DNA from 3 places in the Heyndrickxia sp. FSL W8-0496 genome. Region 3 is predicted to be linked to each of the others. Evidence: riboswitches for the same ligand, from Rfam matches in the RefSeq annotation. Region 3 holds a riboswitch; each other region holds the start of a gene.
The links. Region 3 has a riboswitch for thiamine pyrophosphate ahead of thiW (energy coupling factor transporter S component ThiW). Riboswitches for the same ligand answer to the same signal wherever they lie in the genome.

Region 1: another riboswitch for thiamine pyrophosphate. It lies ahead of NST63_RS05505 (ABC transporter substrate-binding protein); the one in region 3 lies ahead of thiW (energy coupling factor transporter S component ThiW).
Region 2: another riboswitch for thiamine pyrophosphate. It lies ahead of thiT (energy-coupled thiamine transporter ThiT); the one in region 3 lies ahead of thiW (energy coupling factor transporter S component ThiW).

The regions. Positions count from the first base shown of each region.
Region 1 covers NZ_JBBOXX010000001.1:1,078,064-1,086,494, forward strand. Annotated here, with positions in the region: gene NST63_RS05485 (TatD family hydrolase) at 59-835, opposite strand; gene NST63_RS05490 (ABC transporter ATP-binding protein) at 828-1,568, opposite strand; gene NST63_RS05495 (ABC transporter permease) at 1,561-2,334, opposite strand; gene NST63_RS05500 (thiamine-binding protein) at 2,334-2,624, opposite strand; gene NST63_RS05505 (ABC transporter substrate-binding protein) at 2,642-3,634, opposite strand; TPP riboswitch at 3,750-3,859, opposite strand; gene NST63_RS05510 (energy-coupling factor ABC transporter ATP-binding protein) at 3,916-4,752, opposite strand; gene NST63_RS05515 (energy-coupling factor ABC transporter ATP-binding protein) at 4,749-5,609, opposite strand; gene NST63_RS05520 (energy-coupling factor transporter transmembrane component T family protein) at 5,606-6,373, opposite strand; gene NST63_RS05525 (hypothetical protein) at 6,458-7,057, opposite strand; gene NST63_RS05530 (5'-nucleotidase C-terminal domain-containing protein) at 7,410-8,431, shown strand, end outside.
Region 2 covers NZ_JBBOXX010000001.1:2,276,390-2,284,820, reverse strand. Annotated here, with positions in the region: gene NST63_RS11520 (acyltransferase family protein) at 1-588, shown strand, start outside; gene NST63_RS11515 (methionine aminopeptidase) at 658-867, shown strand; gene NST63_RS11510 (zinc ribbon domain-containing protein) at 1,009-1,215, opposite strand; gene NST63_RS11505 (FAD-dependent oxidoreductase) at 1,416-2,948, opposite strand; gene NST63_RS11500 (hypothetical protein) at 3,103-3,297, shown strand; gene thiT (energy-coupled thiamine transporter ThiT) at 3,473-4,045, opposite strand; TPP riboswitch at 4,129-4,232, opposite strand; gene NST63_RS11490 (ABC-F family ATP-binding cassette domain-containing protein) at 4,392-6,011, shown strand; gene hpaB (4-hydroxyphenylacetate 3-monooxygenase, oxygenase component) at 6,212-7,639, shown strand; gene NST63_RS11480 (DUF421 domain-containing protein) at 7,655-8,431, opposite strand, start outside.
Region 3 covers NZ_JBBOXX010000001.1:2,721,511-2,729,941, reverse strand. Annotated here, with positions in the region: gene qoxB (cytochrome aa3 quinol oxidase subunit I) at 1-1,101, opposite strand, end outside; gene qoxA (cytochrome aa3 quinol oxidase subunit II) at 1,199-2,101, opposite strand; gene NST63_RS13740 (DUF1646 family protein) at 2,684-3,781, shown strand; gene NST63_RS13735 (DNA-3-methyladenine glycosylase family protein) at 3,903-4,547, opposite strand; TPP riboswitch at 5,062-5,164, shown strand; TPP riboswitch at 5,239-5,345, shown strand; gene thiW (energy coupling factor transporter S component ThiW) at 5,520-6,041, shown strand; gene thiD (bifunctional hydroxymethylpyrimidine kinase/phosphomethylpyrimidine kinase) at 6,010-6,846, shown strand; gene thiM (hydroxyethylthiazole kinase) at 6,839-7,642, shown strand; gene thiE (thiamine phosphate synthase) at 7,632-8,246, shown strand; gene tenA (thiaminase II) at 8,269-8,431, shown strand, end outside.

The DNA.
Region 1 (8,431 bases), 1.6 Mb from region 3:
GCAGATATATTATAAAACCCGCAGATAAATCGAATAATTCGCCGTTATCCTCCATCTCCTATAAGGAGTAGAACCGTTTCGTGTTTTCATACAAAACAAGATAAACTTCTTCAACGTCCATCTGTTTTAATTCTGCGATTTTCCGAATCGATTCATGAATCATTTTTGGATGAGTGATTTGTTCCTTGAACGGTCCTTCAAATGGCCATGGTCCATCTGTTTCTACCATTAGTTGTGACAATGGATACTGTTTTGCTAGCTGCTGAATTTCTCCTTCATAAAGAATATCGGGTGTGATCGAAATAAAGTAACCATTGCTTATCATCCGTTCAGTTGTTTTTTGATCACCTTTGAACCAATGAAAATGGGCTTTATTATATGAATATTTTTCGAGTAATTCGCAAACGAGTGGCGCATCATCATAGACAGCATGTAGAACAATAGGTTTATCCAAAGCAACGGCTTGCTGAATAAATAACTGCAATATTTCAAGATACGGTTCAAGTGGAATATTCTTTTGCTCTTGTCTTAAATAATATGGCAAGCCAACTTCACCAACAGCAATCATTTCATTGAAATGTTTATCAATGAAATGTTGGAGATCAGCAATTTCACTATCCTTTGGTATAGCCTGCTCGGGATGAAAACCGAAGGCGGGTTTTATCCTCCCATCCCATTGTGCCAATGTTAAATTTTTATGAGCAGAAGATAAATGCTGTGAAACAGAAATAAGTGATTCTACTCCATACTTTTCCAGTTCCTTTACTATCCGCATACCATCTGTATCCTCATACATATCCAAGTGGATATGGGCATCTATGATTGGCTTATTCATGAGAACCCCTCAATTCCTGATAGATCATTTTTTTCCATTGTAAAAATTCCTCTGTTAATAGCAAATCTTCTAGTCTAGGACGCTTAAAAGGGACAATGAATTCCTTCTGCACCGTAGCTGGTTTGCTGGAAAGAACAATAATTCGGTCAGATAGAAAGATTGCCTCTTCAATACTGTGTGTGACAAATAGTATGGAGCGTTTATACTCAGACCAAATCGATAGCAGCCATTTTTGCATTTCGAGTCGGGTAAATTCATCTAAAGCGGAAAATGGCTCGTCTAAACAGATGATGGATTGAGGACTAAGCATACTGCGAATAAAGGAAACACGTTGTTTCATCCCTCCTGATAATTCATGCGGATAGACATGTTCGTATCCTTTTAAGCCTGCACGTTCAATCATTTCTAATGCTTTTTCTTTATTGATTTTTCCTGCTATTTCTTGCCCTAGTAAAACATTTTGCAAAATTGTTCTCCACGGTAAGAGGGAAGGGGTTTGAGGGGTATAGCTGATGACCCCACGTTTCCCATTCACCTGTTGGCCTTCTATTAAAATAGAACCAGAATCAGGTAAGCTAATGCCCCCGATCATTTGGAAAAGAGTACTTTTGCCACTTCCAGATGGTCCTAAAATAGAAACAAATTCGCCTTCATTGATTGAAAAAGAAAGATCTTTTATTATTTGAAGATCACCAAATGATTTTGCTAGATTTTGTATGTCTAATTTACTCATGATGGTTTCCCTCTTCCTTTGGCTGCCATTTAACCACTTTTTTTTCGATAAGAACGATGAAGGCAAAAAATAGTAGTGCGAGAAAGATAATAATGAAAATTGCTACAAACACACGATCCGTACGAAACGAAGATGAAGCCAAGGTCATGTAAACACCAATTCCTTTATTAGCTCCAAGCCACTCAGAAATAACAGCACCCATGACACTATAGGTTGCAGAAATCTTCAATCCTGAAAAAATGGATGGCAGTGCATGTGGCCACTCTACTTTCCAGAATAATTGCCTCTTTGATGCACCTGCCATTTGCATGTAATGCTTTAACTCCTGACTTGTTTGCCTAAAGCCATCTAGCGCAGCAACCGCTATTGGGAAAAAGCAAACAAGTGTAATAACAATGATTTTGGGTAGCATCCCAAAGCCAAACCAAATGACTAGTAAAGGTGCTAAGACGATGATCGGAATATTTTGCGAAATAATTAATAACGGATAAAAAGCCTCTTTAAAAAATGAAACAAGATGCAAGCCAATGGCAATAAGAATGCCAACACTGCTACCGATAATAAAACCTAAAATGGCTAATTGAATGGTTGATAGTAAATGATGAGAATACCCATCCCAACCAGTTACCCCTTCATGTAAAATTTGTGTTGGAGATGGAAGAAGCCATTCTGGTATAGCAAATATTTTTGTAATTGATTCCCAGATGATGAATAAAAGGATGATGACCAAAATTGGCCGCCATCCTTTCTGAAGTAACGCCTTCATTAGCGATATTTCTCCGTTAATTGATCCATTGAAGCCCCATTTGGTTGATAAAGAACCTTAATTTGTGAAATGACATTTGGACTGCCAAGCTCGATCATTCGTTGATTCATTTTTTCAACGATCGCAAATAGCTCAGTCAAATCTCCTTCCATTGTCGTCTCCAATGGATTTACTTGATATTTCACTCCTGAACGGTCAATAATTGAAATCGCTTCGTCTACGTAAGGTATCACATTTTCACCGTTTTTTGTCTTTGGGATTATTTGAATACTTAATAATGCATTTGCCATTCTTAATCACTCCTCTATTATTTTGGTAAATATTGATTTGTAAATGCTTTCTTGCTATCTAGTTTTTTATCTAATAGATGATTGTCATACATCCAGCTAGCATAGTTTTCCCAAATCTCTTGTTTTTGCTCGCCCCAACGCGCGGCATCATCTTGATATTTTGGTGATAACCATTTTTGACTAGCTTTCACAAGTTTTGAATCTAAATCAGGAACGGCTTTTATTAATAGATCTGCTGCATCGTCTGGATGATCAATGGCATATGTATATCCTTTGGAAGTCGCAGCAAGAAAATGTTTAATCGTTTCTGGATCTTTTTCTATCATTTTCTCATTCGTCGTTAATACAGGTGTATAGTAATCTAGTTTGTTAGAGTAATCGGTTAAATAGACCATATTGATTTTCTCGCCGCGAAGTTCCGCTTCGACCCCAGTCCATCCATAATATATCCAGGCAAAATCAATATCTCTTTTTACAGCGGTAAAAAAGTCCGTTTCACCCATATTAATGATCTTCGTTTTTTCTACATCTGCATGCTCTTTTTTCATTAAAGAATCAAGGACTGCTTTTTCAACGGGTGCACCCCAGCCACCATATGTTTTATTTTCGAAATCCTTTGGTGAAGTAATATTTTTTTCCTTTGGAGAAGCAAAACCAGATGTATTATGTTGAATGATGGCAGCAATTGAAACAATCGGTACACCTTGTATTCGTGCTTCTGTAATACTTTCTTGTGCACTTATTCCGAATTGTGCCTTTCCAGCAGCAACAAGCTGATCAGCACCAGCTTCTCCAGGCTGAATAATATCAACATCTAAGCCTTCATCCTTAAAATATCCTTTTTCCTTTGCCACATATAATCCTGTATGATTGGTATTTGGTGTCCAATCTAAAACTACAGTCACATGCTTTAATCCTTTTTTCTTACTGTTTGCTGAATCATTGTTATTACTGCAAGCTGTTGTTAATAAAAGCAATGAGCTAACAATAATCATTAACCACTTTTTCAATTGAGTTCCTCCTTGTTAGATTGTACTAAGCTGTAAAGGATGGTAGCTGAGAGACTAGTCTTTCAAATAAAAAGCCCTAGGTTTTTAACCTAGGGCACATATAAACATACAAAATAAATATATTCAATATGTTCCCTCCGCTGGTCTCAACCAGATCAGGTTCAAAGAGTCAGTATCTTACGGATACAATCTCAACCAGCAACACTGGTCCCCCTACAACTTAAATAGTAGATATTCAATTTTCAATCTTTCAACGTTACTATGCCATACCTTTTTATTTTTTACAAGTGAAAAAGCGATTCAATAGAAATATTATTGTATCGTGCCTTACACTGTGCGATAAGTTCATCTTCATTTAAGAATGTTTCAGTAAAGCCAAGCTGTTTACCTAATTGGGTAATATAGGGTTGTTCTAGATAAGCTATATTTAGTATTTCTTCGTTGGAAAAAACGGTTCGTGTATCGCCGTCTAAAAGGATTTTTCCTTGGTTAAAAATAATTGTCCGTTCAAATACTTCTGCTACAAAATCCATGTCATGCAAAATGCATAAGACAAGTTTTCCCTCATGAATTAGATGTCGTATAATTCTTTTAAGCTTTTCCTTTCCATCATGATCCTGTCCCATAGTCGGTTCATCAAAAATTATGATATCTGTTCGCATTGCAAGGACAGAGGCAATCGTTACCAATTTTCGTTGTGAAAGGCTCAAGTCATAAGGATTTCGTTCTGCATGTTCATTGAGTCCAACCATTTCAAGTGCTTCTGTTGCATTTTGTTTTGCTTCTTTAACTGATTGTCCTATATTTAATGGCCCAAACATCACTTCATCCATTACTCGATTTTTAAAAATTTGATCATTAGGATTTTGAAAGACTAACCCAATTGTTTTTGCTAATTTTGCAGCAGTCTGCTCTTTCGTATTGATGCCATTAATTAAAATTTCACCTGAACTTGGAGTCAATAATCCTTTTAATAATTTTACAAGAGTGGTTTTCCCTGCTCCATTTTGACCTATCAGAGCTGTGCTTTGATTTGAAATCTCGAGATTTATCCCATGAAAAATAGGAGATTCAAGTGAATAGGAGAAATGAAGATCTTTAATAATTATTCGCATCATTTTTTTTCACCCCGTTCACTATGGATATGACCGATTGTTAAGATCTCATTTAATGTCACAGGAAGTAAACTATCCTCTTTATTAAAAATATTTAAAGCCCGAGCAATTTTTGTGAAAATAGGAGGAGAAACCCCGTAATCCAATATATCTTTTTTGGAAAATATCTTTTTCGGGGTGTCAAAATCAATGAGCTTTCCCTCGTGTAATAGGAGGATTTTGTCCGAATACTGAGCGAGCTTCTCCATCTTATGTTCAGCCATAATGACTGTCATTCCTTCTTTAGTTAAGCTTTCAACTACCTTAAAGACTTCATCCGAACCTTGGGGATCCAGCTGGGAAGTTGGTTCATCTAATATTAATATATCTGGTCGCATTGCGAGTACACTTGCAATCGCTACACGCTGCATTTGACCTCCGGAAAGGCTGAAGGGATTTTTTTCTTTTATATGTTCAATATCTAATAATTTTAAGCTCGCCTCAATGCGAGTCTTCATTTCTTCGCGCTCTATTCCCATGTTTTCCAGCCCGAAGGCGATTTCATCAATTACCGTAAATTTTGAACCAGTAATTTGAGAAAATGGATTTTCAAAAACGAGTCCAACCTTCAATGAAAGATCACAGATTTCAGTATTCATGACTTCTAAATCATCAATGAAAACCTGTCCACCATAGGCCCCTTTAAAAAAGTGTGGGACGAGTCCTGTTAGCGCATAGCAAAGGGTGGATTTTCCGGAAGAATTTTTTCCAACGATCCCTATGAATTCCCCTTGCTTGATTTCGAATGAAATGTCATTAAGTGCAAGCTTCTCTGAGTGAGGATATCGATATTTCAAGTCGTTTACACGTATTTTATTCATATGGTTAACCTCCCAACAATGATTAGGATAAAGGCCAAAAATAAGGTGAATTTCAAGCTTTTACTATAGGGGTATTTCCTCGCTTTTTTAAAATGAGTTTTTTTCCCTTTTGCATTAAATCCACGGACTTCAAGGGCAATTGCACGCTCCTTTGTATCATTAAGTGAATTAAGAACGACAGGACCAATTAAAGGAAAAAAGGACTTTAAACGAACCAATATATGTCCTTCTGTTTCCATCCCCCGAGATCTTTGTGCATCGATGATCTTCCCCATTGTCGCACGCATTTGAGGAATAATTTGTAAGACAGACAAGAATACATAACCGATCTTCCGCGACATGCCTTTTTTTACTAAAGAATCAATTAATTCATCTGGCTCTGTAGTTAAAATGAGTAATCCAAAGGCGCAGAGCATATTAAATATTCGCAGGACCAAAAGACATGCATAGGAGATTCCTTCCTTGTAAATAGTAAATCCTCCAATTTCAACGAAAGGTGTAGAACGGTTGGGGTGAAATAAACTTTGCACGATAATGATCGAAAGAATTAATAAGAAACTGACCCCTAGAATGGGTAAAATTTTTCGAAACACCTTTCCTATTAATAGTAAAAGGATACTGATAAAAGTTGTGATGATTGCAGCTCTAAGATCAGGGATAATATATGTGGCTGCAATTGATACGAAAACATATAAGAGCTTAGTCAATGGATCAATGTGATGAATGAGAGAATTTCTCTCAACATACAGTGTCATAGATTTCATAGTATCCCTCCAAAAATGCATGATAGAAGAGGCCATCTATTAAAGAGTAGACACCTTAATAGACAGCCATATCCATTGTCAACTTTATAATGATTCAATCTTATTCTGATTGTTATAGATTGTTGTTAAATTTTGCGGAAGTCCTTTGAAAATAAGATAACTAATAATAACTGTTGCGATTTTATCTGGGACATCAACAACGATACTGTCTAAAAATGATGCAAGCCATTGAGGTAGGTTATGAGCGATAGAGTAAGCATACAGTGCATCCCCCCATACATTTCCCGTTTGTCCTCCCCAAAATATCATATTTAACGGTGTGGAAATCGTTGCTGCGACCGCACCGACTATAATTCCAATCATAATTGCCTTCCCTATATTAGCAATCCACCCTTTGTATGCCATGATACCAACAATAAGACCGATAACTCCACTCGTTATGGCATAGACAAAGGAGATTGGATCTTGGGTAAAACCATAAATGATATTGTTAGCAATTCCAGAGATTGCCCCAATTATTGGGCCAGCAAGCATACTTGCCAGTACTGTGCCAATCGCATCTAACCATAATGGCAGTTTTAACAGGCCAGCGAATAATTTACCTAAATAGTTAATCCCTATAGCTGCTGGAATGAGAACTAGTGCAGCAGTTGAAAATTTTAAAGACCACATACTATTTTTCATGTTTCTTTCCCCCTTATAAATGTTTGAAAAAATAATCTACTAAAATAAGACGATTTAATTCTACTACACTTTTTAAAAATATACGACAAGTGTCTTTACACTAGTAAAAAACTTTTGTTGAGTGTATGATATTTATGAATAGGAAAAGGATTTGATTAATAAAGAATATGCAAGAATGGATCTGGACATTCGATGATTGGTTTTGTTTATATTGTGTAAATTTTTTGTAAATCCTTCTTTAGGTGGTTGCAAAAGTTAGGACAATTTGAAATATTATTTTTAAGAGAAATAGAGTAGATTAATAGACATTAATTGATTCTATTTCTAAATTTTGATGGGAGGAAATAAATATATGGGTTATCGAAACAAATTTTTAATAGGATCGGTGACAGTTGCGATTGCAGCATCAAGTATTTCCCCGGCTTTGGCCGCAGAGAATAAATCAGCATTTGCTGATGAAAATCAATTTGGGATATATAAAGACTTTATTCTAAAGGCAGTCGAGCTTGGTTTAATCAAAGGGGCAAATAAGAATGGAAACACTTATTTTTATCCAAACCAACAATTAACCCGTGAGCATGCTGTCTTGATTTTAGGACGCAATCTAGGAGAAGTAGATACGACAGGAGTTCAACAATTCAAAGATGTCGATCAGCTTCCAAAGGATCATGAGTTAAGAGAGAATGCCCTAAAGGTTAGGAAAAATGGTATCTTCTCTGGATGGAAGGATAATCTTCAATATAAAGCAATATTAACACGTGAGGAAATGGCAAAGATATTAGTTCAAGCCTTTCAATTAAAACATGTGGAAGATTCTAATATAAAAGTAACCGATTTAAATAAAGCGGGAAAGGAATATCAAGAGGATATCACCATTCTCGCCGAAAATGGGATTACGGTAGAGAAGGTCTTCAATCCGAAAGCGAAAGTGACGCGTGGACAATTTATTACGGCACTTATTCGTGCAATAAATAGTGGAGATAAGAAAGAAGGAAATTTTGAGCTAACATTAATGCACACAAATGATACACATGCTCATTTAGATAATATTGCAAAACGAATTACAGCAATTAAAGAAGTTAGGTCACAAAGCAAGAATACATTATTACTAGATGCAGGTGATGTCTTCTCTGGAACGCTCTATTTTAATGAATACCTAGGACAGGCAGATTTAGAGTTTATGAACCTTATAGGCTATGATGTGATGACATTTGGCAATCATGAGTTTGATCAAGGAACAAAGCCTTTAGCCGAATTCGTAAAAAATGCAAAGTTCCCGTTTGTTAGTGCCAATGCTGATTTCTCAAAAGATGTCAACTTAAAGGATCGATACCATAATGAGTTAGCTACTACTGCGAATGATGGGGAAATATA
Region 2 (8,431 bases), 450 kb from region 3:
GCTGGATTCTTGCTTGCCGTTGGAATCGGTATAGCTGTTGGCTATATAGATCGAATTGGAAGCTTTTTAAGCCTTTCAAGAACTTTTGTATTTTTCCCTTATTTTCTATTTGGTTTTTTAATCGACGCAAAGCATATCCAATGGATAAAAGATTTCAAGTTTTCGAGTGTAATTGGAATCGGCCTAATATGTGCTACCTTTATTGTTTTTAGCTATTCTTTTCCAAGTGAGGCAGTTCCATGGTTACTCGGATCCTCTTCCTATGCAGATATGGGAAATGTAAACCTGATTGATGGTGTATTTCGAGGAATACAATATATCAGTACATTTATTGTGATTTTTGGCTTTTTAACATTAGTTCCTTCCGGTGGATCTAAGTTTACTGTCATTGGTGAACGTACCTTGTATATCTATTTATTACATGGATTTATTATTAAAATAATCGAAACATTTGTATCTGATGAATCACTTGCAGCATTTGCGCAAAATTATTTATTGTTAATTTTGTTTTCCATCTCTATCTGTTTAATATTAGGAAGCTATTTAATAAAAAAATATACAAAACCACTTATTGAATTGCGCTTATAGTGGGGATTTGTATAATTTTCACATTCATTTCACACCATAGTAGTAATAACAAAATTAGAGGTGAAATGGATGGGACTTTTAAATACATTTCAGGAATGGGCTAGCAACCGGCATGAAAAAATGCTAGCTAATATGGAATCAAAGGGCTTTTGCCCAGATTGCCGAGGAAAAGGAATTAATCATCTTGCATTGAGTGAATATTATTATTCAACTTCCATAGAATGTCCTGGTTGTAATGGAAGTGGTACGTACACGGACTGGGCAAACAATAGTAAATAAAAAATTAGGCTTTTAGCTGATTTTTATAAGATAAGAAGCAACAATGATAATGAGAAAATACGCAACCAAATTAAGAGCCTGACTCCATACTGCTCTTTTCAGAGAAATGAGTGTTTACTTGGAGTCAGGCTCTTATATATATTAACCGCCAAAGAAAAAGTCTAGTATATTGGAGGCGGTTGATGCTTGTTTATTATAAAATTCCGAGTATCCGCAGTTATTACAATATACAACTGTAAATTGATTATTTTGAATGTCGAACATTTTAGATAAGCCCGTACCTGTCATCGCTACATCCTTTTGACCAGCATTTTGACTTCCACACTTTATACATCCTTTTTCACTCATATAAAATTCCTTCTCTCATTTAGATTATTATTCATTAATATTTACGTATTTTCCTTAAAAAAGTTTCAATCTAATTAAATCTAGATTTGCTAGTCTTAAGAAACCAAATATATAGATCATACTTAGTACAAATCCCTATATTAAATAAAAATGCCTAATTTTCAAATGTAAAGAGCACCACCAATGTGATGCTCTTTCTATTATTCTAAATCAAATTTTTCTAAAGATGTCTCTGCCGGTCCTTCTATTACATCTCCAGCGATCGAGAACCTCGAACCATGACATGGACAATCCCAAGTACGATCTCCAGAATTCCATTCCACTTCGCAGCCTAGATGTGTACAGGTAGTATCAACTACATATATTTTTCCCTCTGAATCACGATAAGCTCCTGCTCGCTTCCCATTCACATTAACAACTGAGCCTTCATCCTTTTCTAAATCATCTATATCTCTAAGTGGGTATTCTAATTTTCCTTCTACTAAATGCTTAGCCACATCAAAATTCGTTGAAATAAATTCTTTTACACTTGGATCAGCATTAAATCGCGAAGGAGAGAATAATTCTTCAAATCGATTTTCCTTCTCCCTAATGATGTCTCTTATTAATAATGCGGAAACAGTACTATTGGTCATGCCCCATTTCCTAAAACCTGTTGCGACAAGTATTCTATCGTGATTGCTTGTAATTCGACCAATATATGGTACTTTGTCTAGAGTCGTTAAATCTTGAGCAGACCAACGAAATAAGAAATCCTTGATTCCAAAGGTCGTTTGTGCATATTCTTCAATAGCCTCGTAATGCTGAATGGTAGGAATCCCTTGGCCTGTCTTATGATTTTCACCGCCTACCAACAGAACATTCTCCCCCTGATAATTCATACGGCGAAAAGATCTTGTTGGCTGTTCAGCATTAATATACATACCAGGTGGAGGGTCTTTTTCTGTTTTCACAGCAATAAGATAAGATCTTTCAGCATACATTCTTGTTGGATAAAACCCGAGACCGTCGTAAAACGGAAAATGAGAGCATGCACATACATATTTACATTTTACCTTTGGTCCACCTCTCGTGATAACAATAGGATATTCTGCATAATCTACATCTGTAGCTGTTGTATGCTCGAATATTAGTCCTCCAGATTGCTGGATATACTCAATAAGCGGTTTTAAATATTTTATTGGATGAAATTGAGCCTGGCTTCTCATCACTAATGCAGCTTTCACGGAATAATCAATAGGCAATTGTTCAACCAATTCACCATTAATCCCTAATTCCTTATACGCTTGCTCCTCTGTTTTCAATTTTGGTACATATTCATCACTATTTGTAAAAATATAGGCATCTTCTTCACTAAAGTCACATTCAATTCCATGTTCTTTAATAGTTTCTTTAATAAATTGTATGGCTTCCGTACTCGCCTCATAATAAAGTCTTGCCTGTTCTTTTCCTAGATTTTGAATTAATTCATCATAGATTAAACCATGCTGTGCTGTGACTTTTGCAGTTGTATGACCTGTCGTTCCATTCAACAATTCTCCAGCTTCGATAATGGCTACCTTTAACCCTTCCTTTGTTAAAAGATAACCAGTGGTGATACCAGTAATACCGCCTCCTACAATTGCTACATCTACCTCGATATCCTCTAGCAACTCGGAATAACCAGGAATATCCATCCCCTGTTTCCATATTGGTTCAGGAAATTGTGGCATTTTCACTTCTTCGTTTGGCATCTAATCTTCCTCCAAATGCAATTATATACTTTCTATTTTTAACCAAAGGAAGAAATTTCATGTATTCTTTTTTATCGCCACGATTGAATTTTTACATATATTAAGTAAATAATACTCAAAGCTACTTACTAAACAGAAAGGTGAATTAAACTTAATGACTGAATCATATGAAGACAAAAGATTAACAGATGCACCAAAGCAGCCAAAAATAACGATAAATACAGCAATGAGTACTAATAACCAAAAAAAATATTATCCTGGTCATTCAGTGGCTGATCATAAACAATTAGAAGAGGCAAATACCAACATAGCTGGAGACGAAATAAAGCAACAGAATGAAAATTTATAAATGAGATATGTACACATATAAAAAAGACGCTTTGATTTTTGTGCTATCCAAAGCGTCCCTACGTATTTCATAGATTATTGTTATTGCAAGTAACAGCAAAAAATCAATTGGATAAATCCACCCCGATATACAATATAAGTAGAATTTTAGAAAATTGATTTTTGATTATGCTTAATTAAGCAAATCTTTTAACAAGTCTTGGGCTCATCGTAATGATGATACTCAAAATAATTGCACATAAAAGACCTGATAGAAGCATTGTTGTTCCATTAGCAATTAATGAATATATGAATGGCGATTGCCCTTCTGGTGCAAATTTTCCCCAAAAAATCATCCCAGCTAGGAAATGCCAAAAATAACGACCAATGCTGCCAATAAATGTTGCAACCACAACTAAGAAAATCGTCTTTCCTTTATTACCCTCATGGATATTCGCTTGAATGAATGACCTAAATAAACCTGCTACACCAATAAAAGAAAAGGCAATAAAAAATTCTATGAACCCTTGAACGGGAGTTAATATATCATCTGCTGCATCTCCCAAAACAATTTGAAGTAATCCCCATAACAATCCCCCGACAAAGCTTGCTTTCACACCCCATCGAAAAGCAAGAATGAAAATAGGAACCATTGCAAAGGAAACTGAAATCGCTGAGCTTAGTTTTATAGATGGTAATAAATCTAACACAAACGCAAAAGCAGCACATAATGAAATCTCGATCAAAGTTAGCAAACTAAATTTTTTCATAATAAAATCCCCCTCTATAGTGTTTTTAAAGAAACGCACCGCAAAAGGGGGAATAAACGATTGCATATTGTAAAAAAAGCAATCCCTTATTCAATCCACATCCCTACGCTAGTACTAACTAACAGGTTCAAAGGGTCAGAACAAATATGTTCACTCTCAGCAAAAAAATGCTCCCCTTGTGGTAACGTTCATTAAATTTTCATTAACATTGTACAATAATTTTAATTATTATGAAAGTCATTTTTTTAGAGAAGTAACTGAATCCCTTTATATAACTGACTTTTCCCTTTTTTAATCAACTCATGGTATAATTAATAAGATATTATTCTTTTGGAGGTATTTGTCTTTGATTACTGTAAATAATGTAGGCTTACGATTCGGTGAACGTAAACTTTTTGAAGATATTAATATTAAGTTCACACCTGGAAACTGTTACGGCCTTATTGGTGCAAATGGTGCTGGGAAATCAACATTTCTTAAAATATTATCTGGTGAGCTTGAGCCTCAAACTGGTGATGTGCATATAACACCAGGCGAAAGACTTGCTATCTTAAAGCAAAACCACTTTGAATTTGAAGAAGAAGAAGTTTTAAAAGTTGTTATTATGGGACATTCACGTCTATTCGAAGTCATGCAAGAAAAAGATGCAATTTACATGAAAGCTGATTTCAGTGACGAAGATGGAATGAGAGCTGCGGAGCTTGAAGGAGAATTTGCGGAATTAAATGGTTGGGAAGCTGAGTCAGAAGCAGCAATCCTTTTAAAAGGACTCGGTATAGATGAAGAGCTTCATTCAAAAAAAATGGCAGAGTTAACAGGTGCAGAAAAGGTAAAAGTATTACTTGCACAAGCTCTTTTTGGGAAGCCTGATATTTTACTTCTAGATGAGCCAACTAACCATCTAGACTTAAAAGCAATACAGTGGTTAGAAGAATTTCTAATCAACTTTGAAAATACAGTGATTGTAGTATCGCATGATCGTCATTTCTTAAATAAAGTCTGTACACATATAGCAGATCTTGATTTCAGTAAGATTCAATTATATGTTGGAAATTATGATTTTTGGTATGAATCTAGCCAATTAGCACAAAAAATGGCCCAAGAAGCGAACAAGAAAAAGGAAGAAAAAATTAAGGAATTACAAAGCTTCATTGCCAGATTTAGTGCAAACGCATCTAAATCGAAACAAGCCACTTCACGTAAAAAGCTTTTAGACAAAATTACCTTGGACGATATCAGGCCATCTTCAAGGAAATATCCATATGTACATTTTACACCGGATCGTGAAATTGGAAATGATCTTCTCCGTGTAGAAGAACTATCAAAGACCATCGATGGTGTTAAGGTACTCGATAATATTAGTTTTACAATGAATAAAGATGATAAAATCGCATTAGTAGGTCATAATGAATTAGCAAAATCTACTTTATTTAAGATTTTGGCTGGAGAAATGGAACCCGATAGCGGAACATATAAATGGGGTGTCACAACCTCTCAATCATACTTCCCTAAAGATAACACAAGTTATTTTGAAAATGGCGAATTGACTTTAGTAGATTGGTTACGTCAGTACTCCCCTAATGATCAAAGTGAAAGCTTCTTAAGAGGATTTTTAGGAAGAATGCTTTTCTCTGGTGAAGAAGTGATGAAAAAGGCCAATGTTCTATCGGGTGGTGAAAAAGTTCGCTGCATGCTTTCAAAAATGATGCTTAGTGGAGCCAATGTTTTATTACTAGATGAGCCAACAAACCATCTTGATTTGGAATCCATTACAGCAGTTAATAATGGTTTAATACGTTTTAAAGGTTCTATGATTTTTGCATCACATGACCATCAATTTATTCAAACCATTGCCAATCGAATCATTGAAATTACACCAAATGGCATTATTGATAAAGAAATGACCTATGATGAATATCTAGAAAATGACGAAATTCAACATCAATTAAAAATGTTATATGCATAAAAACGATAAAGAGGTTGTCTAAAAGATTGGGTCTGACATCACTATACGATATCTAATAAGAATTTTGTTCTAAAAGATAACGTATTTATGTGAGGTCGGCCCCTTAAATAGACAGTCTTTTTTATTTTATAAATTTCACTGGGTAGTCCCGTTTAAATTTGAGCATACAATTTATTATTCATAAAAGTGGGGTGGTAAAATTGTCTTTAAATGGAGATGATTTCATTAAAAGAATTGATGGTTTAAATAATGAGGTGTGGGTGGATGGAAAACGAATAACTGGAAAAATCTCGGCACACCCTGCTTTCAGTGGAGTATTAGCAATGAAAGCTAAATTATATGATTATCAAGTAGAACATAGTGAAGAATTTACATTTTTTTCAGAAAGAACGAATAGTAGAGTGAATTTTTCATACCAACAACCTAAAACAAAAGAAGATTTAAAGAAAAGATCGATTGCTACGCAAAAGTTGGCCAAATTAAATGTAGGTTTACTAGGTCGCTCCCCTGATTATATTAATACCGGAATAATGAGTCTTGGTGTCGCTGAAGAAATTTTTAAAGAAGAAAATCACCATTTCCATATGAATATACGCCAAATATATGAAGGTGCAATGGAAAATGATTTGACATTTACCCATACATTTATCAACCCTCAAGTCAACCGTTCAGACAATTATTTCGAGGAATCTGATAAAGTTATTGCCGCAAAAGTAATTCGAGAAACAAGTGAAGGCATAATCATTTCTGGAGCTAGATTATTAGCGACACAAGGTGGAATTACTGATGAGATCTTAGTTCTTCCTGCAGGGGGAAATTACTTTGAAGATCCATATAATTATGCATTTTCTATTCCATCGAACACACCCGGCTTAAAATTTATTTGTCGGGAATCATTCGTCTCCACTGAATCCATTTACGATGCACCTTTAAGTACAAAATTTGAGGAAATGGATTCTATTGTTGTATTTGATAATGTATTAGTTCCTTGGGAAAGAGTATTTCTTTATAAAAATTTTAATATCTCTTTACGAATGTTTTCCGAAACTAAATTTAATACTTTCCTTCTCTACCAAGCCATTTCCAGAATGATTGTAAAAACTGAGTTCCTGTTAGGAATAGCAGAGTCCATTGCAGAAACAATTAGTATTAAAGAATATCAACATGTTAAAGATAAGATTACAGAAATAATCTCAGCTCTTGAAATAATAAAAGCATTACAATTATCAGCCATGACACATGCTAAAGCTGATTCGAGGAATACAATGGTTCCAGATGATTATCCACTTAATGTTGCCATTTGCTATTACCCTAAAATATATCCCCGACTCGTAGAGATCCTTCAATTATTAGGTGGAAGCGGTTTAATCCTTCTCCCAACAAAAAAGCAATTTGACTCTTCTATTGGATCATATTTAGACGATTATCTTCAAGGAGCAAATTCAAATGCCATAGATCGTGTGCAACTTTTTCGACTGGCTTGGGATCTCTGTATGAGTTCATTCGGGTCAAGACAAACACATTTCGAGCGATTTTTTTTTGGAGATCCTATTCGTATCAGTATGGGTTTATACGATGGATATCCAAAAGAAAAATACATAAATATGGTTAAAGATTATTTATCTTAACATTTCCTGAGACATTTATTCTACTAAAAAAGGTTTGATCCTGTTGACCATATTTTCAATTCGCTTTGCATTCAGTTTATACATTTCTTGAGCAGGTTTTGATTCTGTTGCTAATGTAAATAATTCAAGATCTGCTTGACATTTTTTAAGAGTCGCTAATAAAAGTGCTCGTTCCTGGGAATTTGGCAATTGAATTTTATCGTCATAAATATCAACGGTTAATTTTCCGTATGAATCAATTTGACCAATAAAAACATTATCAAGGGCAACATTTAATTTTTCTAATTCCGCCTTTAACCAAGCTCGATTAAAAACCGTTTCCCCTAAAACCTCATCTAGTATCTGACCTTCTGATATAACTGTTTTTGCCTCCTTCTCAGGTGCCACCTGTAATTGGATATCTTTCGGAGTAATAGGTTGGTTTTCTTTTTTAAGAAGAACATTTAAGTCACCATTTGGTTCTAAGACAGCAAATTCAACATCTGCCAGATTAAATGCATTCTTTTTTCTTAAAAGCTCCGTTAAATCATCTACTGTATATTTTTCCTTAGTTAAAGTATCTTCTTGTATTTTTCCTTCCTTTATTATTACCTTCGGTGTACCATCAATAAAATCCCTGAATTTTTTGCTTTTTAACGAAAGAAATAAAATGCCTAAAGGAAGTAAGCTCCAGACTAACAGACTATATATACCATATAAAAAGTTTTTCTCGATACCTGTGGAAATCTCAGCAACAATACTTCCAATAGTTATTGCTATAATGTACTCAAAAAGTGTCAATTGAGTAATTTG
Region 3 (8,431 bases):
CCAAAGTGTAAACAACCAGTTGAAGATTTTAATACCTGTTGGAACAGCTATCGCCATCGTTGTAATTGAGAAAATGCTATTTGCTAGTGCCCCTTGACCCATTGTAAAGAAATGATGTGCCCATACTAAAAATGAGAGAAGGGAGATAATTACCATGGAAGCAACCATCGATTTATACCCATATAAGTTTCGGCGTGCAAACGTTGAAATAATTTCACTATAGATTCCAAATGCCGGTAAAATTAAGATATATACTTCAGGATGTCCCCATACCCAAAATAGGTTAGCCCACAGCATATCCATACCACCGTTTGTCGTTGTAAAGAAGTTTGTTGCAAATAATCGATCCATCGTTCCCATTAAAAGTAATACTGTTAAAACAGGAAAGGCAAAAACAATAATTGCATTCGTTATTAAGGTAGACCAAGTAAACATCGGCATCTTCATTAATGTCATTCCTGGTGCTCTCATTTTTAAGATTGTTGTAATAAAGTTAATTCCTGTCATTAATGTTCCGAGTCCAGCAATTTGTATAGCGATCATATAGTAGTTTGAGCCAACAGATTCACTAAATTCAGTTCCCGCTAGTGGGAAATAAGAAGTCCAACCCGCATCAGGAGAACCCCCGACAACAAATGATATATTGAATAACATTGCCCCCATAAAGAATAACCAGAAACTTAAAGCATTTAAACGTGGAAATGCAACATCGCGAGCACCAATTTGTAATGGGACGACAAAGTTCATTAAAGCCATAATGAAGGGCATTGCCATAAAGATAATCATTACAATTCCGTGCGTAGTAAAAATTTCGTTGTAATGCTGAGCGTCTAATAATTTGTTATCAGGTACGGCAAGTTGCGCACGCATCATGATTGCATCTACTCCACCACGGAATAACATGAGTAAAGCAGAAATTAAATACATTATCCCAATTCGTTTATGATCCACTGTCGTTAGCCACTCACGCCATAGATAACCCCATTTTTTAAAATAGGTCAATCCTACGAGAATTGCTATAACTGTAAGACCAATTGCTACCATAGAAACATAGATTGCTAAACTAGGATGTGGTATGGCAAATCTATCAAAAAAGTCCATCCTTTTTAACTCCTTTCAAGATCAAATTCTAGAAGTAAAGAAATTTAAGTTTAAACAGCTTTATAGGTAAGGGGGGCGTGAATCATGAATTATTTGTTTAATGGTTTTCATGATTTTCTTCCTCAGTCTCAACAGAATGATCTTTCGTGTTAGAGCCATGATGATGACCAGCATTTTCCCCTTCTGGAGCAGGTGCATAATCCAAATGAGTACCGGTGAACGTGGATTGACCCACATGACCTGGTTCTAACAGCTCATCAAATTTTTCTTCAGTTAGAGGTTTGGCTGTTTTCTTCACTTCTTCTACCCACTCATCATATTTATCTTTCGACATGGCTTTGACATTGAATGTGTTTTCAGCAAAGCCTTTCCCACTGAAGTTGGCATTACGTCCCATGTACTCACCAGGAACATCGGCAGCTAAATGTAAAGTATTGACCATATCGGACATTGCATATTTCTGACCACCAAGTTGAGGAATCCAAAAGCTAGTGATTGGCCCATATGAATATAATCGAAATTCAATTGGACGATTCGTTGGAATATAAAGGTAGTTTACCGTTTCGATATCCTCCTCTGGGTAACTAAAATGCCATTTCCAATTGGAGGTTGCCGCGTATATGATTAATGGCTCTTGATCTCCATAACCTTTCGGAGTCGCCTCTACTTTATAATTGGATTTAACCGACATGATTGAAAGAACAATAACAATGATGACTGGTACTCCAACACAGATTGCTTCTACAATCGGGTTTCCCTCAATATGTGGTGGCTCATAATCCTTGCTTTGCTTAGAAGCTCGGAATTTTATTAGCATAAAAAGCAGAAGACCAAAAACTACAATGACAATAAATGACATAATGAATATAGAAATCATAATGTCATTAGCTTGTGTTTTAGCTTGAGGTCCTTTAGGATCTAGTACCATTAAAGGTTCACAGCCTGAAAGTACAGTCACTATAGTAAACATCGCTAAATAGATTAACCATTTCATTTTCATAAAAAACTCCTTTCAATTAAAGATAAAATTCTGAAAGCTAATTTGAAATCATCTTAATATGTTTTATTAAATTTATCTGTAGAATGATTGTGACTTCACATAAAGTTCATGAATAAAGAGAGAGAATTGTCACCAATTATTCAAGATAAACACAGAAAAGGAAGGATAGTTTCATTTGTTTATTAGCTTTATTCTTTAATATAAGGTAAAATAAAAGGATGACTATTTTTAGAAAATTCATATTTAAATTTAAGTATATATAGATTGGTTTTATTACATAAACCTTTGTTCATTATTACTATTTGCTATTTGTTGAAAAATTTTTTAGAAGTTATCTAGTCAAAAAGCATGTATTTATGATATACTAATTTATAGATTACAAATTTTTGATTTATAATTGATAATTTAATAGATAAATTTTTTTGGAGGAGCCTGTCACCAAGGGATAAGTATGTCCCTTTTGTGACAGGCTTTTTTGAGTTTTCATTGAAGATGATTAAATAATTAGGTACCTAATTGCCTTTTTTAAATTACAGAATCATCAAAATTATCAATTATAAAATACAAGGAGGAGATGTATCAATGATTATTGGATTATCCATTATATTGTTACTTGTTTTAATATTACCCTTTACTAAATTTGTTGAACGAAATTTAGAAATATTTTTATTTATAATGGGAATATTAGCTGTTGTTGTAAGCCAAGTTTACTCATGGTCACTTGTTAAGGAAGCAATCATCCATCCGATTAATATTACTCTTGCAGTACTCATAGCCGGATTAGTTTTTCGCTGGTTCCAACGACCGATTGAGAAAGGAATCCTGTGGATTAGCTCAGTAATGCCATATCGCTTATTTATTGCCCTTTTTGTCATCGTTCTTGGAATTGTATCAAGTATTATTACAGCCATTGTAGCTGCTATCATCCTAGTTGCGGTCATTAGTGTATTACGACTGGACCGAAAATCCGAGATTCGTCTCGTTGTGTTAGCATGTTTTGCAATCGGTATGGGGGCAGTGTTAACTCCGATTGGTGAACCACTTTCTACAATTGTTGTAAGTAAATTGGATGAAGATTTCTTTTATCTACTTAAATTAGTTGGAACTTCTGTTATTCCAGCAGTGATTGTTTTTGGAATTATCGCCGCTTTTGCAGTGAAACCGGGTGGTAGATTAAATGAACCTGCCTGGAAATCTGAAATAGCTGCTGCAAGTGAACTAGCAGGATCTAAAGAGAATGAAACGGGTAGCGCAAAAGCAGATACAGGCACACAGACTGAGTCCTATGCGGAGATTATTATTCGCAGTTTAAAGATTTATTTATTTGTAATGGCTTTAACATTTCTTGGTGCTGGTTTTGAACCATTTATTGAAGCGTACTTACTTGATTTAAGTCCTTTAATTATGTATTGGATTAATATGCTCTCTGCTGTTTTAGATAATGCGACACTAGCTGCTGCGGAAATAAGTCCTGCGATGAATGATACTACGATCAAAGATATCTTAATGGGTCTCCTCATTAGTGGGGGGATGCTTATTCCTGGAAATATACCCAACATTATAGCTGCTGGTAAACTGAAAATTACAAGTGGAGAATATGCACGATTTGCTTTTCCAATTGGTTTAGCAGCAATGGTTCTTTACTTTGTTATAATTTTGATAACTGATATTTTGTTCTAAAATGTTTAACTGAAAATAGAAATAGGGTTGTCTGGTAGCAATATCTTTTCATCAGACAACCCTTTTTTATAATCAGTAAAAAGTGAGATCCATTGAAAATAATTATAAATAAATCGTAGATTTAATTAGATCTCAAGTATTCCTCAAATGAAGGATAGGAAACGACATATTCTTGGTTAACCACCTCCCATAAGTATAGCGAGGCAATCGATTGATAAGGTGCCCATGCTTTTCCTTTTTCTTCTAAAAGTTTTTTACCATCTGATTCTTTTGAAACTGAATAAAGCCATTTGACACCACGTTGGAGACCAATATCTAGTAGGGATAATACATCGAGTCTACCTAGTGAGAAGATGAGAAACATTTCCGCTGTCCAACGACCAATTCCTTTGACTTGTGTTAATTGTTGTATTACCGTTTCATTCCCCATGTATGAAAATTGTTCAAATAGTAGCTCCTTTTTAGTAATTTTTTCGGATAAATCTCGTATATACGAAATCTTTCGGTAGGATATACCTATCTCTCTTAACTGCTCATCTGATAATGCTAAAATAGTCTCCGGTGAGAGATTGGAATTCGTCAATTTTTTTAGCCGCTCATTTAAAACGGAAGCAACCTTTGCAGATAATTGCTGTCCGACTATTGATCGTAATAATGCTTGATAGGGATCATCACTTATTTTTATATTGAGCGGACCAATAAGTTTCATTAGTTGTTGTAAGATAGGATCGGCAGTTCCTAATTTTTGTAATATTATTTGGTTCAATCGAATCACTTCCCTAAATTTTTGATTAACTAGATATGAACTTCATCATTTTAGAATAATATTAACATTATTCAGTTATTTTTAAATCATATAAAAATATTTTTAGATGTAATTTAAGCTAAATTTATTATCAATAGGGGTGGAAAGGAGTTTGGTTACAACTAAAAAAAGAATAAGAGGCATTTTTTATACTCATTTACACATACCTCTAATGGGGCAAGGCATTCGTTCTAAATGTAAACAAAGTGATTGAGGATACAGAAGGACTGCTGTGCACTCTATAATAGAATTAAAAAATTATGGAAGGAAAAAATTATTTCATTACTGTTGAAAAAGCTAATATTCATGACAATGAATGAGATAGAAGGTTTGAATGAAGAGTAAAACAGAGAAAATGAAAATACGTAAAAAGATTGATACATTAGTCATGGATGTATAGTCTATTATTTTAACTTTCTAATGAAAATGATTGATTTTTATCCAGAATATGCTAAGATGGGTTTAATTAAATGAAATTGATCACTAGGGGAGTCTTTTAAGAAGACTGAGACAGAGGTTCTGGACCCTTTGAACTTGATCCAGTTGATGCTGGCGTAAGGAAGTGGCTGTATTTTTCGGTGCGATGAACCGTGAAAATCAGTCCGTCCTTATATCTAGGGCGGTTTTTTTATGCCTTATAACAATAAAATATAGATTCTGCTAGGGGAGCCGAGTTTGGCTGAGAGAGATCAAAGAAGATTGATACCCTTTAAACCTGATCCGGGTGATGCCGGCGTAGGGAAGCGGTCCAAACCTATTTTTTAGGTTGTCTTTTTATGGGATATAACCGCTTTCTTTTTAGGAAAGTGGTTTTTCTGTTGTGGAGAAAAAAGAATTTATCTTCGTTTTCAAAATTACAACGTTCTTGATTTGCCAGCTCTTATCGAAATTAAACAAATTTCGAAAGTTCTTAAGGGAAAGGGGGGTGATTCAATGTCTAAAACTAGAAAACTAACATTGACTTCAATAATTATTGCGATTACTACACTAACAAGTAATATCGTGTTTATTCCAGTAGGGTTTGCGAAAATTTTTCCTGTACAACATATGGCTAATGTTTTGACTGCTGTATTGCTTGGTCCGGTTTATTCCGTAGCACAGTCATTCATCGTTTCATTACTTCGAAATATGAATGGAACTGGTTCTATTTTTGCTTTCCCAGGGAGTATGATTGGTGCTTTTTTAGCAAGCTTTCTATTTTTAAAAACCAAAAAGCTTATATGGGCATTTATTGGAGAGGTAACTGGAACAGGGATTCTTGGTGCGCTCGCTGCCTATCCGATTGCAACTCTGCTTTTAGGGAATAAAGTTGCCTTATTCGGGTTTGTACCGTCTTTCATAATCAGTTCCTTAGGCGGTGCAATTATTGGCATGGTTTTTATCAAAATATTATTCAAAAACAAAATAATAGGGGGAATCATCTATGAAAACAGCTCTTACAATCGCAGGCTCTGATTCAGGTGGAGGAGCAGGAGTACAAGCCGATTTGAAAGCATTCTCTGCATTAGGTGTGTATGGAATGTCTGTTATTACAGCTGTTACAGCGCAAAATACTGTTGAGGTACGATCGGTTCAGATGCTGGATATTTCGATCATTCGTGATCAAATTGCAGCAATATTTGAGGATTTACCGGTGGATGCTGTGAAAATTGGCATGCTTGGATCAGCGGAAATTGTAAAAAATGTGGCTGAAGAACTCAACAAGTATAAACCAAAACAGATAATTCTAGACCCTGTAATGGTTTCAAAGGGAGGACATCATCTTTTATTGACGGATGCCATACAATCCTTAAAGGAAAAATTGCTTCCAGTGGTAACACTTGTAACTCCTAATATTCCAGAAGCGGAATGTTTAACTAATACTAAGATTGAAAATATTGAGGATATGTATCAAGCATGTAGAAATTTAAAAGAGCTTGGGGCAAAATCTGTCCTCCTAAAAGGAGGACATCTTGAAGGAGATCCGAATGATTTATTTTTCGATGGCATGCAATTCACATGGTTAAAAGGGAAACGAATTCATACGAAGAATGTTCATGGGACCGGCTGTACTTTATCCTCCGCAATTACAGCGTATATAGCAAAAGGATACTCTTTGCAGGAGGCTGTTAAAGCAGGTAAATCCTATATTACAAAAGCAATTCAATATAGCATTAATATTGGATCTGGTCATGGTCCTACCCATCATTTTTTTGATATTTATGAGAAAGCTGGATTAGTAGAAAAAGAGAGGAAAATAAGGGGGAGTTATAGTGAATAATATCAAAGAATTATTTAATAGAGTAAAAGAGTCGAAGCCACTTATTCATCATATTACGAATACAGTAACCATCAATGATTGTGCCAATGTGACACTTGCAATTGGGGGATCACCTGTAATGGCAACAGAAACGAATGAGATGGAAGAGATGATCCAGTTAGCAGATGCACTAGTGATAAACTTTGGAACCATTCATGAGCAGGTTTTTGAATCTATGATTCGTGCTGGCCGTGCTGCAAATCGTAAAGGGATACCTGTAATATTTGATCCTGTTGGTGTAGGTGCAACTTCTTTTCGAACAAGTAAATCACAGATTCTATTAGATCAGGTCAAAATGGATATCATACGTGGGAATGTAAGTGAGCTTCATGCGTTAATTGGTGGAAGTAGTCAAACGAAAGGAGTAGATGCAGGTGAAGTTTCAGTTTCTCCGATAGAAATAGCGAATCGTGCAGCGGAAAAATATAAGTGTTCAATTGGGATAAGTGGCAAGGAAGATGTCATTTCAGATGGAAAACGAACATTCATCCTGCAAAATGGTGATGAAATATTAACAAAAATAACAGGTACTGGCTGTATGTCAGGTTCCATCATTGCAAGTTTTGCTGCAGTAAGTGAAGACCCTTTAAATGCTACGATGGTTGGAATGTCTGTCATGTCAATAGCGGGTCAAAGGGCAAAACAACATCTGAAACTGAATGAAGGTCTAGGAACATTTAAAGCAAAACTTATAGACGAAATTGATCTGATGAATGCTGAAACATTTAATCTTGAGGTGAGAATACATGAATATTGATTATCAACTGTATCTTGTTACAGATGAACAAACGTCCGAAGAGGAATTGCTTCCTATTGTTGAAAAAGCGGTGCTAGGTGGAGTCACTGCTGTGCAACTTCGAGAAAAACACTCAGAAGGAAAAATCTTTTTTGAAAAGGCAATAAAACTTAAACAACTTCTAGCAAAATTTGATGTTCCATTAATCATTAACGATCGTGTGGACATCGCATTGGCAGTCAATGCAGAAGGAATACATATTGGACAAAAAGATCTCCCCTTAGTGGAAGTGAAAAAAATAATACCCAACTCAATGATTGTCGGTGTTTCTGTTCAAACTGAGGAACAAGCATTGGTTGCACAAAAGGAAGGGGCTGATTATATCGGTGTTGGTACTGTTTTTCCGACAACTACAAAACCTGATGCGATCACTATGTCTTTTGCGACTTTAAGAAAGATTGTTCAAGCTATTCATATTCCTGCAGTTGCGATTGGAGGGATATCATTAGAAAATGTTCATCAGTTATCAAATGTAGGAGTATCTGGTATTTCCGTAGTTTCGGCGATTATGAAAGCGGATGATCCAAAATCTGCTGCACAAATGTTACGGAATAGTTTCAAATAATCATATGAAAAGAGGGGGAAAAATGGAAAGAATTCAAACAGAACGATTTACAGACAGACTTTATAAAAAGGTTGAACCTATTTGGCACCAAAATTTTCACCATTCATTTGTGCAAGGAATTGGTCGAGGGACACTCGAAAAAGAATTATTTTCTTTCTATCTGAAACAGGATTATGTTTATTTAA